3 regions of the Mesorhizobium sp. WSM3864 genome follow, and region 2 is predicted to be linked to each of the others. Evidence: predicted binding sites of a transcription regulator. Region 2 holds the regulator's gene; each other region holds the start of a gene.

Region 1 (5,396 bases), on a different contig from region 2:
CATAACGTCTTCCTGCCCTACCAGGTCAACGCCGCGCTGATGGCCAGGGCGAAGTCCGACGCGCTTTTCATGCACTGCCTGCCTGCGCATCGCGGCGAGGAGGTCACCGACGAGGTGATCGACGGACCGCATTCGGTGGTCTTCGACGAGGCCGAGAACCGGCTGCACGCCCAGAAGGCGGTGCTGGCCTGGTGCCTGGGCGCTTGACCGGGGTCGACTTGATCCGCGCCAACTTGATCCGGGGATATGTGATGCCTATTTGCGGGCCATCACTGAAATCGAACGCGCTTCGACCCATGCCGCCTGGAAAGCGGGATGGACGCGCCCCGGAGTTTTGTCATGCTGGAAACGCTTTCCTTGGCTGAGCATCAACCCAAACTCGGCGAATTCGGCTTCGCCGGCGACGACCATGTCGTGCCTTACGAAGTAGCGCCCTTGGATGTGCGCGGCCGCACGGTGCAGCTCGGGCCGATGCTCGACGCCATTCTCAGCCGCCACGATTATCCCGAGCCGGTCGCGCGCCTGCTGGCGGAGGCCTGCGTGCTCACCGTGCTGCTCGGCACGTCGCTGAAATTCGAGGGCAAGTTCATCCTGCAGACCCGCACCGACGGACCGGTCGACATGCTGGTGGCGGACTTCACCACGCCGCATTCGTTGCGCGCCTATGCGCGCTTCGACGCCGACCGGCTGCAGGCGCTGATTGCCTCGGGCGGGATCTCGCAGGAGAAGCTGCTCGGCACCGGGGTCCTGGCCCTGACCATCGATCAGGGCGCGCACACGCAGCGCTATCAGGGCATCGTCCAGCTCGACGGCACATCGCTGGAAGAAGCCGCGCGCATCTATTTCCGCCAGTCGGAGCAGATCCCGACCGATCTGAGGATGTCGGTTGCAAAGCTCGTGACCCCGGGCCCGGGCGGGGCTCGCGAGCAATGGCGCGCCGGCGGCATCCTGGCGCAGTTCCTGCCGCAGGCGCCCGAACGCATGCGCGTGCCCGACATTTCGGGCGGGGATGGCGATCCGCGAGACGTGGCGCACGAACCGGCCGACAATTCCTGGCGGGAACTCTTGGCGCTGCTCGGCACCATCGAGCCGACCGAGCTCATCGATCCGACGGTGGGCGCCGAGCGGCTGCTCTACCGGCTGTTTCACGAGCACGGCGTGCGCGTCTTCCGCGGTGTGCCGGTTGCCGACCAGTGCTCCTGCTCGCGCGACAAAATCCGAGGCATTCTCGAAGGCTTCTCGGCCGAGGAGATCAAGGACTCGACCGAGGACGGCGGCATCCATGTCGCTTGCGAGTTCTGCTCGACGCAGTACGACTTCGATCCGGCGGAGTTTGCGGCGGAGTGAGAAAGCTCCGGTTCCTCGCCCCCGCTTTGCGGAGGCGGGGAACTCGAGTTCTTTAATTCACCGTCCTTTTCGTCCCCGGCATATCGAGCGAGAAAGCCGGAATGGCGACGTCGAACGTTTCGCCGCGGCCGTTGCGCATCGTGTAGTGGCCGACCATGATGCCGGATGGCGTCGAGAGCGGGCATCCCGACGTGTACTGATAGCTGTCGCCGGGGTTGAGCTCCGGCTGGTCGCCGACCACGCCCTCGCCGCGCACCTCTTCGACTCGGCCACGCCCGTCGGTGATGTGCCAGTAGCGCGACAGAAGCTGCACGAACTCGTCCGACCGGTTGTCGATCGTCACCTGGTAGCCCCATACATAGCGGTTTTCGGACGGATCGGAACGGTCCTCCAGATAGAACGGCCTGACCTGCACTTCGATGTTGCGCGTCACGGCGCGATACATGAGCCACTCCGGTGCCGCAGGGAACATTTTGTCGCGCTTCGCGGTTCTACCTCCGCGGCGTCGCCAGCCTGCCGGCTTTTCCACCGCACCTGCCGACAAACAATGTCATTTAAGTGACACATGACAATGTTGGTGTGCACAAACCGTGCGGGCGACTCGGGCGCTCTGTCGAGTGATGAAACGGCCGCGGGCGGCCTTTCCGGAGTGACCAGATCTCGATGGAACTGACCCTCGCAGCCGTCTTTGCCTCCTCGGCCCTTCTTTTTTGCAACCTTGCCAGCATCCTGCTCGCATCGTCGCGGCTGAAGCCCAGGCGGATCATTCCTCCGCCTTCCAGCAAACAGCCGCCTGTCTCGATCGTCGTGCCGTCGCGCGGTGTGGAGCCGTTCACGCAGGAGACGCTCGACCGCGCCTTCTCGCTCGATTGGCCGCGCTACGAACTGATCTTCTGCGTCGCGCACGGCGAAGATCCCGTGGTCAAGCTGATCAACGCCGCCATCGCGAGATTTCCGAATGTTCCGGCGCGGCTCCTCGTCGGCGATGACAGGATCAGCGCCAATCCCAAGCTAAACAACTGCATCAAGGGCTGGCGGGCGGCGCGGCACGACTGGGTGATCCTGGCCGACTCCAACGTCCTGATGCCCAAGGACTATGTCCAGCATCTGATGGCGGCCTGGCGGCCGGACACCGGCCTCGTCTGCTCGACGCCGATCGGCTCGCGGCCGGACGGTTTCTGGGCCGAGGTCGAATGCGCCTTCCTCAACACGCTGCAGGCGCGCTGGCAATATGCCGGCGAAGCGCTCGGCCTTGGCTTCGCCCAGGGCAAGAGCATGCTGTGGAACAAGCCGATGCTGGATGCAAATGGCGGCATCCAGGCTTTGGCCGCCGAGATCGCCGAGGACGCGGCGGCGACCAAGCTGGTCAACAGCCTTGGCCTTCGGGTCAATCTCGTAGCCGCGCCCTTCGAGCAACCGCTCGGCCAGCGCACGCTCGCCGAAATCTGGTCGCGCCAGGCGCGCTGGGCTCGGCTGCGCCGCGTCACCTTCCCATTGTTCTTCGCGCCTGAAATCCTGACCGGTGTGGTCGTTCCGCTGCTTCTGGCGCTGATCGCGGCGGCAAGCGCCGGTGTCAGTCTGCCCACGACCGCGCTCTGCGTGCTGGCGATCGCCTATGTGCCCGAATGCATGCTCGCCTGGTTAAAGGACTGGTATCTGTCGCCGCGCAGCGTCACCGCGATGATCGTGCGCGACGCGATGCTTCCCGCCATCTGGGCGCGCGGCTGGCTTGGCGGAGCCGTCGAATGGCGTGGCAACGCAATGACCATCCGCAACAGCGGGATGACTGAACTCGAAGAGATTGCTTGAGCCAGCTGCGGCTCAAGCGCGCTCTTTGCAGCCGTGGCGGTTCATTCCTTCGCCGCCTTGAGCGCCTGTTCGATGTCGGCGAGCAGGTCGTCGGTATCCTCCAGCCCGACGGAGAGCCTGAGCGTGCCTGGTCCGATGCCGAGCTCGGCGCGCGCCTCGTCGCTGAGGTTTTTGTGCGTCGTCGTCGCCGGATGCGTGATCAGGCTCTTTGCGTCGCCGAGGTTGTTCGAGATCAGTACGATGTCGAGCGCGTTCTGCAAGGCGAAGGCCGCCTGCTTGCCGCCCTTGACGTCGAGGCAGATCAGCGTCGAGCCGCCCGACATCTGCTTCCTGACGATATCCGCCTGGGGATGGTCGGCCCGGCCCGGATAGATGACGCGGGCGATCTCCGGCCGGCCGGCCAGGAAGTCCGCGATCTTGCCGGCGCTTTCGGTCTGCTGGCGCACGCGCAGCGGCAGCGTTTCGAGGCCTTTCAGCAGCGTCCATGCGTTGAATGGCGACAGGCTCGGGCCGGTGTGCCGGAAATAGTCGTGCAGGTTCTCGTCGATCCACTTCTTGTCCGACAGGATGACGCCGCCGAGGCAGCGGCCTTGTCCGTCGATATGCTTGGTCGCCGAGTAGACCACGATATGGGCGCCGAGCTGCAGCGGTTTCTGCTGCAGCGGCGTGGCAAAGACGTTGTCGACGATCACGCGTGCGCCGATCGAATTTGCCAAAGCGGCGACAGCGGCGATATCGACCACTTCCAACGTCGGGTTGGTCGGACTTTCCAGGAAGAACAGCTTGGTGTTCGGCCTGACCGCTTTTTCCCAATTGGCAATGTCGGTGCCGTCGATCAGCGTTGCCTCGATGCCATAGCGCGGCGCCAGCGTCTCGACCACCCAGCGGCAGGAGCCGAACAGGGCTCGCGCCGCAACGATGTGATCGCCGGCCTTGACGCTGCACAGCAGGGCGGCGGACACGGCGGCCATGCCGGAAGCGGTGGCGCGTGCGTCTTCGGCGCCTTCCAGCGCGCACATGCGCTTCTCGAACATGTCGACGGTCGGGTTGGCGTAGCGCGAATAGATGAAGCCGGGTTCCTCGCCCTTGAAGCGGGCTTCCGCTGCCTGGGCCGTCTCGTAGACATAGCCCTGGGTGAGATACATCGCCTCGGCGGTCTCGCCGAAGCCGGAACGCAGCGTCCCGCCATGCACGAGTGCCGTCTGAGGTTTCCAGTTACGCGTCTTGGTCATCGCCCTGCTTCCAAACACAAAAAAACCGGCCGCGACGTCGCAACCGGTCCATACGGCCTTGCGGCCCGACGGTCCTTTAGCGACTTGTTTAACGTGGCTGCAAGCCGACCGGCCAAATCACCACGGGATAACGACCCTTTAGACCCGCACCGCGCTTGCGTCAATTGCCGGCTTGATTAAGAGGTTTGTACCAGGCAGCTTCCGCAAAAGTGCCGCGGTTTTGCGACAGGAAACTGCGACGACAATGACTTCGCCCGGAGCCAGACATTGCGGCAGACAGGCATTCTTCCCGATCAGGACATCGCGGCGCTCTTCCAGTCGGGCGCGCTGAAGTCGCCGCGCGCGCTCGACACCAACCAGATCCAGCCGGCCAGCCTCGATCTGAGACTGGGCGACAAGGCCTTTCGCGTGCGCGCTTCCTTTCTGCCCGGTCCCGATCATCTGGTGGCCGACAAGCTGGACCGGCTGAAGCTGCATGAGATCAACCTCGCCGAGGGCGCGGTGCTGGAGACGGGCTGCGTCTACATCGTGCCGCTGCAGGAAAGCCTGGCGCTGCCAGCGGAAGTCTCGGCTTCGGCCAACCCGAAGAGCTCGACCGGACGACTCGACATTTTCACGCGTGTCATGACCGACCGCGGCCATGAGTTCGATAAGATCGCCGCCGGCTATCATGGCCCGCTCTATCTCGAGGTCAGCCCGCGCACCTTCCCGATCGTCGTGCGCGCCGGCTCGCGCCTGTCGCAGATCCGCTTCCGCACCGGCAACGCGGTGCTGTCGGAGAATGAGTTGCGTGACCTCCATCACGCCGAGATGCTGGTTGCGACCGAGCCGCCCAACATCTCCGGCGGCGGCATTGCGCTCTCTATCGATCTCGACGGCGACAAGGACGGCCTGGTCGGCTATCGTGGCAAGCACCACACCGGCCTCGTCGACGTCGACAAGCGCGCCGCTCAGTATGTGGTCGACTTCTGGGAACCGCTCTACAAGAGCGGGGCCGGCGAGCTCGTG
Region 2 (5,396 bases):
GTCCTTGGCGCCCGCGATGTCGGTCATCTTCTTGCCGTCGGCGAGCTGCGAGGCGATCTCGGCGGCGTGCTTGCCGAGCTCGCGCGCGTCCTTCCACACCGACACCGTCTGGGTGCCGAGCGCGATGCGGTTCAGCGCGGCATGGTCGCCGTCCTGGCCCGAGACCGGAACGGTGCCGGCCAGCCCTTGCGCCGTCAGCGCCGCGACGACGCCGCCGGCGGTGCCGTCATTGGCCGCCACCACCGCGTCGACCTTGTTGTCGTTGGCGGTCAGGAACTGCTCCATGTTCTTCTGCGCATTGGCGGGAAGCCAGCCATCGGTATAGGCCTCGCCGACATTCTTGATCTTGCCGCTGTCCATGGCTTCTTTCAGCACTTCCATCGAGCCGGAGAACAGGAAATCGGCGTTCGGGTCGGCGCCCGAGCCCTTGATGAAGACGTAATTGCCCTCGGGCTTGGCCTTGAACACCTCGCGGGCCTGCATGCGGCCGACTTCCTTGTTGTCGAAGGTCAGATAGAACACGTCCTTGTTCTCGATCAGGCGGTCGTAGCCGACGACCGGAATGCCTTCGTCGAGTGCCTTCTGCACCGCCGGTCCGATCGCCGAGGCGTCCTGCGCCAGGATGATCAGCGCATTGGCGCCCTGCGAGATCAGGCTTTCGACGTCGGTCAGCTGCTTGCCTGGATTGGACTGTGCGTCGGCGGATATATACTTGTCGCCCGCGGCCTCGATCGCCTTCTTCATCGCCGCTTCGTCGGTCTTCCAGCGCTCTTCCTGGAAATTGGACCACGAAACGCCGATCACCTTGTCCTTCGCCTCGGCGACCGACGCCAACGTCAACGACATGGCGACGCCCGCCAGCATGGCGGCTGCGAATCTCTTCATGATATCCTCCCTGCGCCCCTCGCGGCGCGACCCAGATTGGCCCGAAGACCATGCAAAGGCTTTTTTTCGAGCCTCGAAAAAATACTGATCCAAGGCTAGGGCGCTGTCAACTGCAATTCTGACGGTTTTTGACGTGTCGCGTACTTTTTTTCGAGACCCGTAATAAATAATGACAGTGCCGACCGCTTCTGCCACTATCGGGGAACAGTTCGGAGGAGGCGCAGCCCGCGTCCACCGAAACTTGTAAAAACCCGGACGGTTCGGGTGCCGGCGTCCGGGTGAATCGATCTGGCGCGTCGCCGGGTCCTGTGCATGATCGAGAGGCCGCGCTGACTGGGAGGAGAAAAAATGTCGGTCGGAATCCGCCACGACGATCTGCGCCGGCGCAACCGCGCCATGGTGCTCTCGGCCTTGCGCCGGGCCGGCCAGCCGTCGCGCACGGAAATCGCCGCGACCACCGGGCTCAGCCATTCGACCATTTCGGCGATCTCTTCCGACCTGATCCAGGAAGGCATCCTGGCCGAGAGCAAGCCGAGCGAGACCGCGTCTCTGAAGCGCGGCCGGCCACAGGTGGGCCTCGCGCTCAAGCCTGAGGCGGCAGCGGTGGTAACGGTGGTGCTGTCGCTCAATTTCCTCTCGGTCGCCGTTATCGATTATGCGGGCCAGGTCATCGCCGAGGAGCAGCGCCGCCTCGATACGCTCACCATGCCGCGCGACGAGCTGATCGGCGAATGCTTGGCGATCGTGCGGCGCCGGCTGGACGATCCGGACCTCGACGTCGGCAGCGTCGCCCGCATCGCCATGGGCATCCAGGGCATCACCGATTCCCATGCCCGCGCCATGCTATGGTCGCCGATCACGCCGCTGACCGACATTCCCTTCGCCGACATCCTGGAAAAGGAATTCGGCATTCCGGCCACCATGGAAAACGACTGTAACATGATGGCGGTGGCGCTGCAGTGGCGCGATCCCGACCGCTATCGCGACAATTTCATCGCCATCCTGCTCTCGCACGGCATCGGCATGGGCCTGGTGCTGAAGGGCGAGCTGTTCACCGGCACGCATTCTTCCGGCGGCGAGTTCGGCCACATGATCCATCGTCCGGGCGGCGCGCTTTGCCGTTGCGGACGCCGCGGCTGCGTCGAAGCCTATGCCGGCAACTACGCCATCTGGCGCAGCGCCATGAAGATGAGCGAGAACGCCGAGCCGGTCGATGTCGGCGACGCCGACATGCGGGCGCTCGCGGCCAAGGCGCGCGAGACGGATGGCCCGGAGCGCGAGGCCTATCGCCGGGCCGGGGAGGCGCTGGGCTTCGGCCTCGGCAGCCTGTTCGCGCTGATCGACCCAGCGCCGGTCGCCATGGTCGGCGTCAGCGCCGCCGCCTTCGACCTGATCGAGCCGGCGCTGCGCGAGGCGATCGGCCAGACTGCCGGTGGCCAGCATTCAAATTCGATCTCCTTCGATACTGAGCCGAACGAATTGCCGCTGATCCGCGAGGGCTGCGCCATGCGCGCGCTGACCTTCGTCGACCAGGAGATTTTCGCCCCGGGCGTGCAGGCAAGAGCGGGCAAGAACGTGGCCTGAGCAGCTTCGATAGCGATCGTTGGCTTCTGTGGGTCCTGCAGACGCCGGAGATTAGCGAAGGCCCCGCAGCTTCGTCATTCCAGGGCGGAGCAGGAGCGAAGCTCCGTCGCGGAGACCCTGGAATCCATGCCATTACCTCAATCGTCGGATGAGCGGAGCAGAATTTCTGCACCGCCGCGGCGCGTGGAAGTCGCGTGGATCGTCGGGTCTGCGCCGCGTCGCGACGCTTCGTGCTCCGCCCGTGGACGGCGAAGCACCAGCGTCTCGATAACCCGCCAGCGCAGATAGAACCCGTCAGACCTTCGGTGCCCTGGATCTAGTCTTCCCTGATCGCGTAGCCCGCCCCGCGAATGGTGCGGATCACATCGGGCATCCGGCCGTTGTTGACCGCCTTGCGCAGGCGTCCGACATGCACGTCCACGGTGCGCTCGTCGATATAGATCGTCTCGCCCCAGACATTGTCGAGCAGCTGGCTGCGCGAGAACACCCGGCCGGGATGCCGCATCATGAATTCCAGCAGCCTGAACTCGGTCGGGCCGAGCCGGATCTCGCTCTTCTTGCGGTAGACGCGATGCGATTCGCGATCGAGCACGATGTCGCCGACCTTGAGCACGCTGGACAGCACCTCCGGCTTGGCGCGGCGCAGCAGCGCCTTGACCCTGGCCATGAATTCCGGCGTCGAGAACGGCTTGACCAGATAGTCGTCGGCGCCGGTCGAGAGGCCGCGCACCCTGTCGCTTTCCTCGCCGCGCGCGGTCAGCATGATGATCGGCAGGCGTTCGGTCTCGGGCCGCATCCTGAGGCGCCGGCAAAGCTCGATGCCGGACACCGCCGGCACCATCCAGTCGAGCACCAGAAGGTCGGGCACATTCTCCTGCAGGCGGATCTCGGCCTCGTCGCCGCGCGTCACCACCTCGACCTGATAGCCCTCGGATTCGAGGTTGTAGCGGAGCAGCACCCCCAGCGGTTCCTCGTCCTCCACCACCATGATGCGTGGCGCGATCATTTAGCAGGCACCTTCGCTGTCAGGCCGCCGGCGCCGACATCGCCGTCTCGTCCTGCTTAGGACGATTCGCAGGCAATTGCGTGCCGGTCAGCACATAGTAGGCGTTCTCGGCGATGTTGGTGACGTGGTCGCCTATGCGCTCCAGATTCTTGGCGCAGAACAACAGATGCGTGCAAGCCGTGATGTTGCGCGGATCCTCCATCATGTAGGTCAGGAGCTCGCGGAAGACGGAGGTGTATTTGACGTCGATGCGCTCGTCGTCGTTGCGGAGCTTGGCGAGCGCCGTGGCGTCGCCGGCCGTGTATTCCTCGATCACGCCCTGCACTTGGATCAGCACCAGCTGCGCCATCGAATCGATGGAGTGCGAAAGGTCGCGCGGCGCGGCGCTGATGCCGACCGAGCCGACGCGCTTAGCGATGTTCTTGGCAAGGTCGCCGATGCGCTCGAGATCGCCGGCCATCCGGATGGCGCCAACGACGCTGCGCAGGTCGTCGGCCATCGGCTGGCGTTTGGCGATCAGCGTGATGGCGCGATCGTCGAGCTCGCGCTGGCGCGCGTCCATGATGGCATCGTCGGAGACCACGCGCTGCGCCAGCGCGTTGTCGGAATTCAGCAGAGCCTTGGTCGACGCGCCGACCATCGAGCCGGCAAGATCGCCCATGTCGCGGATGAGCTGGCTGATCTGCCTCAGATCCTCGTCGAAGGAAGCGACCGTATGGGCCATGGTTATGTCCTCGTATGAACTCAGCCGAAGCGGCCGGTGATGTAGTCCTGCGTGCGCTTCTCGCGGGGCGAGGTGAAAATCTTTTCGGTCCGGTCGAATTCGATCAGCTCGCCGAGATACATGAACGCCGTCTGCCGCGAGACGCGCGCCGCCTGCTGCATGTTGTGGGTGACGATCACGATCGTGTAGTCGGCCTGCAGCTCGTCGATCAGCTCCTCGATCTTGGCGGTCGAGAGCGGATCGAGCGCCGATGCCGGCTCGTCCAGCAGGATGACCTCCGGCTTCACCGCCACCGTGCGGGCGATGCAGAGCCGCTGCTGCTGGCCGCCCGAAAGGCTCTGGCCGCTGGCGTTGAGCTTGTCCTTGACCTCGTTCCACAGCGCGGCGCGCTTCAGCGCCTGTTCGACGCGATTGTCCATCTCGGCCTTGCTTATCTTCTCATACAGCCTGACGCCGAAGGCGATGTTCTCGTAGATCGACATCGGGAACGGCGTCGGCTTCTGGAACACCATGCCGATCTTGGTCCTGAGCAGGTTGAGGTCCTGCGAGCGGTCGAGGATGTTCTTGCCGTCGAGCAGCACCTGGCCTTCGGCGCTCTGCTTCGGGTAGAGCTCGTAGATGCGGTTGAGCACGCGCAGCAGCGTCGACTTTCCGCAGCCCGAAGGTCCGATGAAGGCGGTGACGCTGCGCTCGGGCAGCGACAGGTTGATGTCCTTCAGCGCCTTCGACTGGCCATAGTAGAAGTTGAGGTTCTTGACTTCGATCTTGGCCTTCTCGGCGGTCGTCTCGGCTACGTTCAGGTCGGTGGACAACATCGGTTTCATCTGTCCTCTCTGCGTCCGGTAAGGCTGCGGGCGAAGATGCTCAGCCCGAGAACCGTCAGGGTGATTATCAGTGCGCCCGTCCAGGCCAGTTGCTGCCATTCCTCATAAGGGCTCAGCGCAAACTGGAAGATGGTCACCGGCAGGCTGGCCATCGGCGCGTTGAGATTGCTCGACCAGAACTGGTTGTTGAGCGCTGTGAAGAGCAGCGGCGCCGTCTCGCCCGAAATGCGGGCGATCGCCAGCAATATGCCGGTGACGATGCCGGACAATGCGGCGCGATAGGCGACCGAGCGGATCACCACCCAGCGCGGCGCGCCGATGGCGGTGCCAGCCTCGCGCAGCGCGTTGGGCACAAGGTTCAGCATGTCCTCGG
Region 3 (5,396 bases), on a different contig from region 2:
AGACCTATCAATGGCAGGTGCGTGGCGTCAGCTTCGACGAGGCTTTTCGCGTGGCTGTGAAGGGCGCGGCACAGATTCTGTCGGGGAATGGACAGCCGTAAACGTCGGCGCTGCCGCTCATCCGCCTGCCGGCACCTTCTCCCCGTCAAGGGAGAAGGGAAGTGCTCCAGCGCCGGCGATCGCCTCTCCCCGTTCTTCACGGAAGCAACTGGCACAATCGTGTCGCATTGGTCAGCGGCAGGGGCGCATGGTAAAAGCCGGGACGACAACAGAGTTCTGGCGATGAACAAGTTTACCCCCGCAAAGCCTGCCGGCGCCCGCAGCGTCGACGAGATCACAGGCAGCCGCAGGCTGCGGCGCATGCGCAAGGCCGACTGGTCGCGCCGGCTGGTGCAGGAAAACCAGCTCTCGGTGAACGATCTGATCTGGCCGATCTTCGTCGTCGAGGGTAAAAATGTGCGCGAGCCGATCGCCGCCATGCCGGACGTCTACCGCCTGTCGGTCGACCTCGCGGTGAAGGAAGCGGAGCGCGCCGCCAAGCTCGGCATCCCGGCGATCGCGACTTTTCCCAACATCGAGCTTTCGCTGCGCGACCAGACGGGCTCGCATATCCTCGATCCCGACAATGTCATCAACCGGGCCACCCGCGCCATCAAGGATGCGGTGCCGGAGATCGGCATCATCACCGACGCGGCGCTCGATCCGTTCACCAGCCATGGCCATGACGGCATCCTGCGCGACGGCATCATCGTCAACGACGAAACCGTCGAGCAGGTCACGGCCGCGGCCGTCATCCAGGCAGCCGCCGGGGCGGACATCATCGCGCCGTCCGACATGATGGACGGCCGCATCGGCGCGATCCGCGACGCGCTGGACGCCAACGGCTTCCAGGACGTGGCGATCATGTCCTATGCGACGAAATTCGCCTCGGCCTTCTACGGCCCCTATCGCGAGGCAGTCGGCACCGCCGGCCTGCTCAAGGGCGACAAGAAGACCTATTATATCGACCACGCGAATTCCGATGAAGCCGTGCGCGAGGCCGAGCAGGATCTGGCCGAAGGCGCCGACATGCTGATGGTGAAGCCGGGGCTGCCCTATCTCGACATCATCCGGCGGCTGAAGGACGAGTTCCAGATGCCGACCTTCGCCTACCAGGTGTCGGGCGAATATTCGATGATCAAGGCGGCCAGCGCCAATGGCTGGATCGACGGCGAAAAGGCGATGGTGGAATCGCTTCTCGCCCTCAAGCGAGCCGGCTGCGACGGCGTCCTCACCTATTTCGCGCCGACTGTTGCGGAGATGCTGAGGGGCTAGGCCCAGGCGCAATTTTAAATTCTCGCCGCGTCACCTGGGCGCCGCCCGACGAGGTGATCGCTCGCCGGAAAATTCCGCTTGCATAATGCAATCAGTTAAGCTACTCCATGACTGCTTGCAAAATGCAACTAGTTCACGAGGCGATCATGTCAAAGCTGCGCGTCAACGCTTTTACCCTGTCGCTGGACGGCTACGGCGCCGGCCCCGATCAGACTCTCGAAAGCCCGCTCGGCGTCGGCGGCGAAGGACTGCATAAATGGATGATCGGCACCCGCACCTTTCGTGAGATGGTGATCGGCAAAGACGGCGGGACCAAGGGCATCGACGACAGCTTCGCCGTGCGCAGTTTCGAGAATGTCGGCGCCTGGATCCTCGGCCGCAACATGTTCGGGCCGGTCCGCGGCGAATGGCCGGACGAGAGCTGGAAAGGCTGGTGGGGTGACAACCCGCCCTATCACGTGCCGGTCTTCGTGCTCACCCATCACAAGCGGGCGCCGATCTTAATGGAAGGCGGCACGACGTTTTACTTCGTCACCGGCGGCATCCATTCGGCGCTCGAACAGGCAAAGGCGGCCGCCAAGGACAAGGATGTGCGGGTCGGCGGCGGCGTTGCCACGATCCGGCAATATCTGAAGGAAAGCCTGATCGACGAGATGCATCTCGCGATCTCGCCAATCCTGCTCGGCTCCGGCGAGCATCTTTTCGCTGGACTGGACATGCCGAAGCTCGGCTACCGCTGCACCAGCCAGGTCGCGACCGCCGACGCGACGCATGTGATGATCGGGCGGGCGTAAGCTCGGCTCCCCCTTCTCCCCCTGTGGGAGATGGGGAAGTGCTCAATACTTTTCCGGCACATAAAGCTCGCGCGGCAGCACCTGCCGCTCGTAGGACGGGTTGAAGACACGCTCCGGCAGCGTGATCTCCTCATGCGGCACGTCTTCGTAAGGCATTTGCTGCAGCAGGTGATCGATGCAGTTCAGTCGGGCCCGCTTCTTGTCGTTGCCTTCGACAATGAACCACGGCGCTTCCTTGATGTTAGTACGGGCGAAGGTCTCTTCCTTGGCCTTGGTGTATTGTTCCCAGCGCACGCGCGACTGCAGGTCCATCGGCGACAGCTTCCACTGCTTCATCGGATCGTGGATGCGCATCAAAAAGCGCATCTGCTGCTCCTCGTCGGTAATCGAGAACCAGTATTTCACCAGCGTGATGCCGGAGCGCACCAGCATGCGTTCGAATTCCGGCACGTCGCGGAAAAACTCTTCGACCTGATCCGCATTGGCAAAGCCCATCACCCGCTCGACGCCCGATCGGTTGTACCAGGAGCGGTCGAACAGCACGATCTCGCCGCCCGCCGGCAGATGCGGCACGTAGCGCTGGAAATACCATTGCGATCTTTCACGCTCGGTCGGCGCCGGCAGCGCGACGACGCGGCAGATGCGCGGATTGAGGCGCTGGGTGATGCGCTTGATGACGCCGCCCTTGCCGGCCGAGTCGCGTCCCTCGAAGATCACCACCAGCTTCTTCTTGTGGTAAAAAACCCAGGACTGCAGCTTGATGAGCTCCGACTGCAGCCGCAGCAGCTCGCGGAAATAGGTAATTCGCTCGATGGAGGGCGGATGCGACTTCTTGTAGATCCTGGCGATCTCGAGCGAGAGCGCGGGTTCGGAAATCTCCAGCTCGTAGTCCTCGTCGAGCGTGTCCTCGAGTTCGGCTTCCAGCCAGTCCTTGGCTCCGGAATTCGTCTTGACCTCGTTCATTGCGCAGCTCCTGCCTGTCAGCCACTTTCGCCTCGGATGCGCTCCGGCCGCGGCCGGAAGCACAACTCCGTAAGCCGACTGAGATACAGACGCGCAATGACGGTTTTATTGCGAGCAGGAGCCGGCAACGCTGGACCAGCCGATATGTGATCGGCCCGTATCGATGGCGGGGCGACAAGCCGCCCGAATTGTCCTACAAATACTTCGCCTCTTCCCGGCGCCCGCGACGGCGCGCCTCTTCAAAACAAATCGCAAGGACCTGACATGGAATACCGCACGCTTGGCCGTTCCGGCCTGAAGGTTTCGACTTTGACCCTTGGCACAATGACCTTCGGCGGGACGGGCCCGTTCGCCGCGGTCGGCAATTCGGATCTTTCGCAGGCGAGCCGCATCATCGATACCTGCATCGATGCCGGCATCAATCTCATTGACACCGCCAACGTGTATTCGAACGGCCTGTCGGAGGAGATCGTCGGCGAGGCGCTCGGCGGCAAGCGCAAGAACGATGTGCTCATCGCCTCCAAGGCGCGCATGCGGATCGGAAACGGCCCCAACGACGAAGGCCTGTCGCGCCATCACCTGATTCGGGAATGCGAGAGGAGCCTGAAGCGGCTCAAGACCGACGTGATCGACATCTATTTCCTGCATGAGTGGGATGGGGTCACGCCGCTGGAGGAAACGATCGCTGCGCTCGACACTTTGGTCAGCCAGGGCAAGATCCGTTATGTCGGCTGTTCCAATTATTCGGGCTGGCAGGTGATGAAGGCGCTCTCGATCAGCGACAGCCATCATCAGCCGCGCTTCGTCACGCAGCAGATCCACTACACGCTGGAAGCGCGCGAGGCGGAGTACGAGTTGCTGCCGATCTCGGTCGACCAGGGTCTTGGCGTGCTGGTGTGGAGCCCGCTGGCCGGCGGCCTGCTGTCGGGCAAATACCGCCGCGACAGCCCGACGGCCCGCCAGCTTGGCGGCTGGTCCGAACCGCCGATCCGCGACGAGGACAGGTTGTGGCGGATCGTCGACGTTCTGGTCGAAATCGGCAAGGCGCGCGGCGTTTCGGCGGCACAGGTGGCGCTTGCCTGGCTGCTCGGCCGCCCGGCCGTTTCTTCGCTGGTGATCGGCGCCCGCAACGAAGCCCAGCTCAAGGACAACCTCGCCGCGGCCAGCCTGACGCTGTCCCTGGACGAGCGCCTGCGCCTCGACGACGTCAGCCGGCCGCCGGTGCTTTATCCCTACTGGCACCAGCAGCTCACCGCCAAGAACCGGTTCGGCCCCGCCGACCTGGTGCTCGACCGCAGCGATATCTGAGAATTCGCGCCGTGCTCCGCGCCCGAAAGGCGCGGAGGTCAGCCGGCGATAAAACGCCAGACTTCCGGGTCGGGTTCGACCTGGCCGCTGAGCACGAAATATTTGTAGAGGACGAGCAGCGATACCGCCCGCTCGTCCTTTTCGTTGCTGAACCGGCGGCAATAGGCGTTGGCCGCCGTTATGATGCGTTGGGCTTCCGCCGGGTGCTTTTCGAAATAGGCGATCTTGTCGGCGACGTCCGAAAAATCCGACGCCAGAGGCACGTAGTGGACATCGGCCTCGAGCTCAGCCTCGGCGAACCAGGTTTCGTAGGTCGGCGGCGGCATCAGGCAGAGCGAATTCGAGCTCATGATCCACTTGAGGTTCGTCGCCACGTCATTGCCTTCGAGCGAGACGATGTAGCGGAACTGCCGCTGCTGCGCGATCGTGAGATACGGCTTGCGATAGTTCTCCGGGGCGCTAGGCTTGGGCGAGCCGGCATCGCAAGACGGCAGGTCGCGCACGGCATCGACGAACCGTTTGCGGATCGGATTGTTGAAATGACCGCGCCAGACCGCCATCGGGCGCTTGTCGGCGAAGGACAGATTGTCCTTTGGCATGTTGAAATGGCGGAACTTGTCGAGCTTCATGATCACGGCGTTGCCGTTGTCGTTGCGGATCGGGCGATCCTTGACGATTGATGGCACCGCCGGAACGTCGACGACGTCGCCGAACTCGAGATCGATGAGCAGGTGGCGATCGAAGTAGCGGGCGAACTCCTTCAGGTCGTAATAGTACATACTCCCGAACTTGGGTATTTGACTGGCCGGCACGGCCGCCGCGCTCGGCACGAAGCTATGGTCGAGCCGGTTGTAGTAGTTGACCCGATCACGGACCGTTTTGCTGGAGAGCCTCGCCTGGTCCAGCCGGCGCGCAAGCCGCTGGCGAAAGAGAGCCTGCGGCGCCACATCGCGCGTGATGTTGCGTATGAAATAAAATACCCGCGCTGCGGTGCGTAAGGGCGAGGCCATGCGTCCG

Evidence for each region. Region 2 encodes PhoB, which activates phosphate uptake and scavenging genes when phosphate is short. Its sites were predicted from a motif close to TGTCATNNANCTGTCAT; they were not measured.
Region 1: CK215_RS22545 (ceramide glucosyltransferase) is a predicted target of PhoB. The motif match lies at 1,896-1,912, and genes of this name have one in related genera.
Region 3: ppk2 (polyphosphate kinase 2) is a predicted target of PhoB. The motif match lies at 3,168-3,184, and genes of this name have one in related genera.

Annotation. Positions count from the first base shown of each region.
Region 1 is NZ_NSGD01000012.1:127,803-133,198, reverse strand. It holds gene argF (ornithine carbamoyltransferase) at 1-207, shown strand, start outside; gene CK215_RS22555 (Hsp33 family molecular chaperone) at 316-1,347, shown strand; gene apaG (Co2+/Mg2+ efflux protein ApaG) at 1,400-1,792, opposite strand; gene CK215_RS22545 (ceramide glucosyltransferase) at 2,011-3,156, shown strand; gene CK215_RS22540 (O-succinylhomoserine sulfhydrylase) at 3,198-4,388, opposite strand; SAM riboswitch at 4,445-4,522, opposite strand; gene CK215_RS22535 (2'-deoxycytidine 5'-triphosphate deaminase) at 4,656-5,396, shown strand, end outside.
Region 2 is NZ_NSGD01000004.1:339,651-345,046, reverse strand. It holds gene xylF (D-xylose ABC transporter substrate-binding protein) at 1-885, opposite strand, end outside; gene CK215_RS12045 (ROK family transcriptional regulator) at 1,234-2,469, shown strand; gene phoB (phosphate regulon transcriptional regulator PhoB) at 2,786-3,475, opposite strand; gene phoU (phosphate signaling complex protein PhoU) at 3,495-4,199, opposite strand; gene pstB (phosphate ABC transporter ATP-binding protein PstB) at 4,220-5,023, opposite strand; gene pstA (phosphate ABC transporter permease PstA) at 5,020-5,396, opposite strand, start outside.
Region 3 is NZ_NSGD01000006.1:273,062-278,457, reverse strand. It holds gene CK215_RS15985 (DUF2066 domain-containing protein) at 1-101, shown strand, start outside; gene hemB (porphobilinogen synthase) at 283-1,314, shown strand; gene CK215_RS15975 (dihydrofolate reductase family protein) at 1,461-2,108, shown strand; gene ppk2 (polyphosphate kinase 2) at 2,151-3,071, opposite strand; gene CK215_RS15965 (aldo/keto reductase) at 3,336-4,379, shown strand; gene CK215_RS15960 (glycosyl transferase family 90) at 4,418-5,389, opposite strand.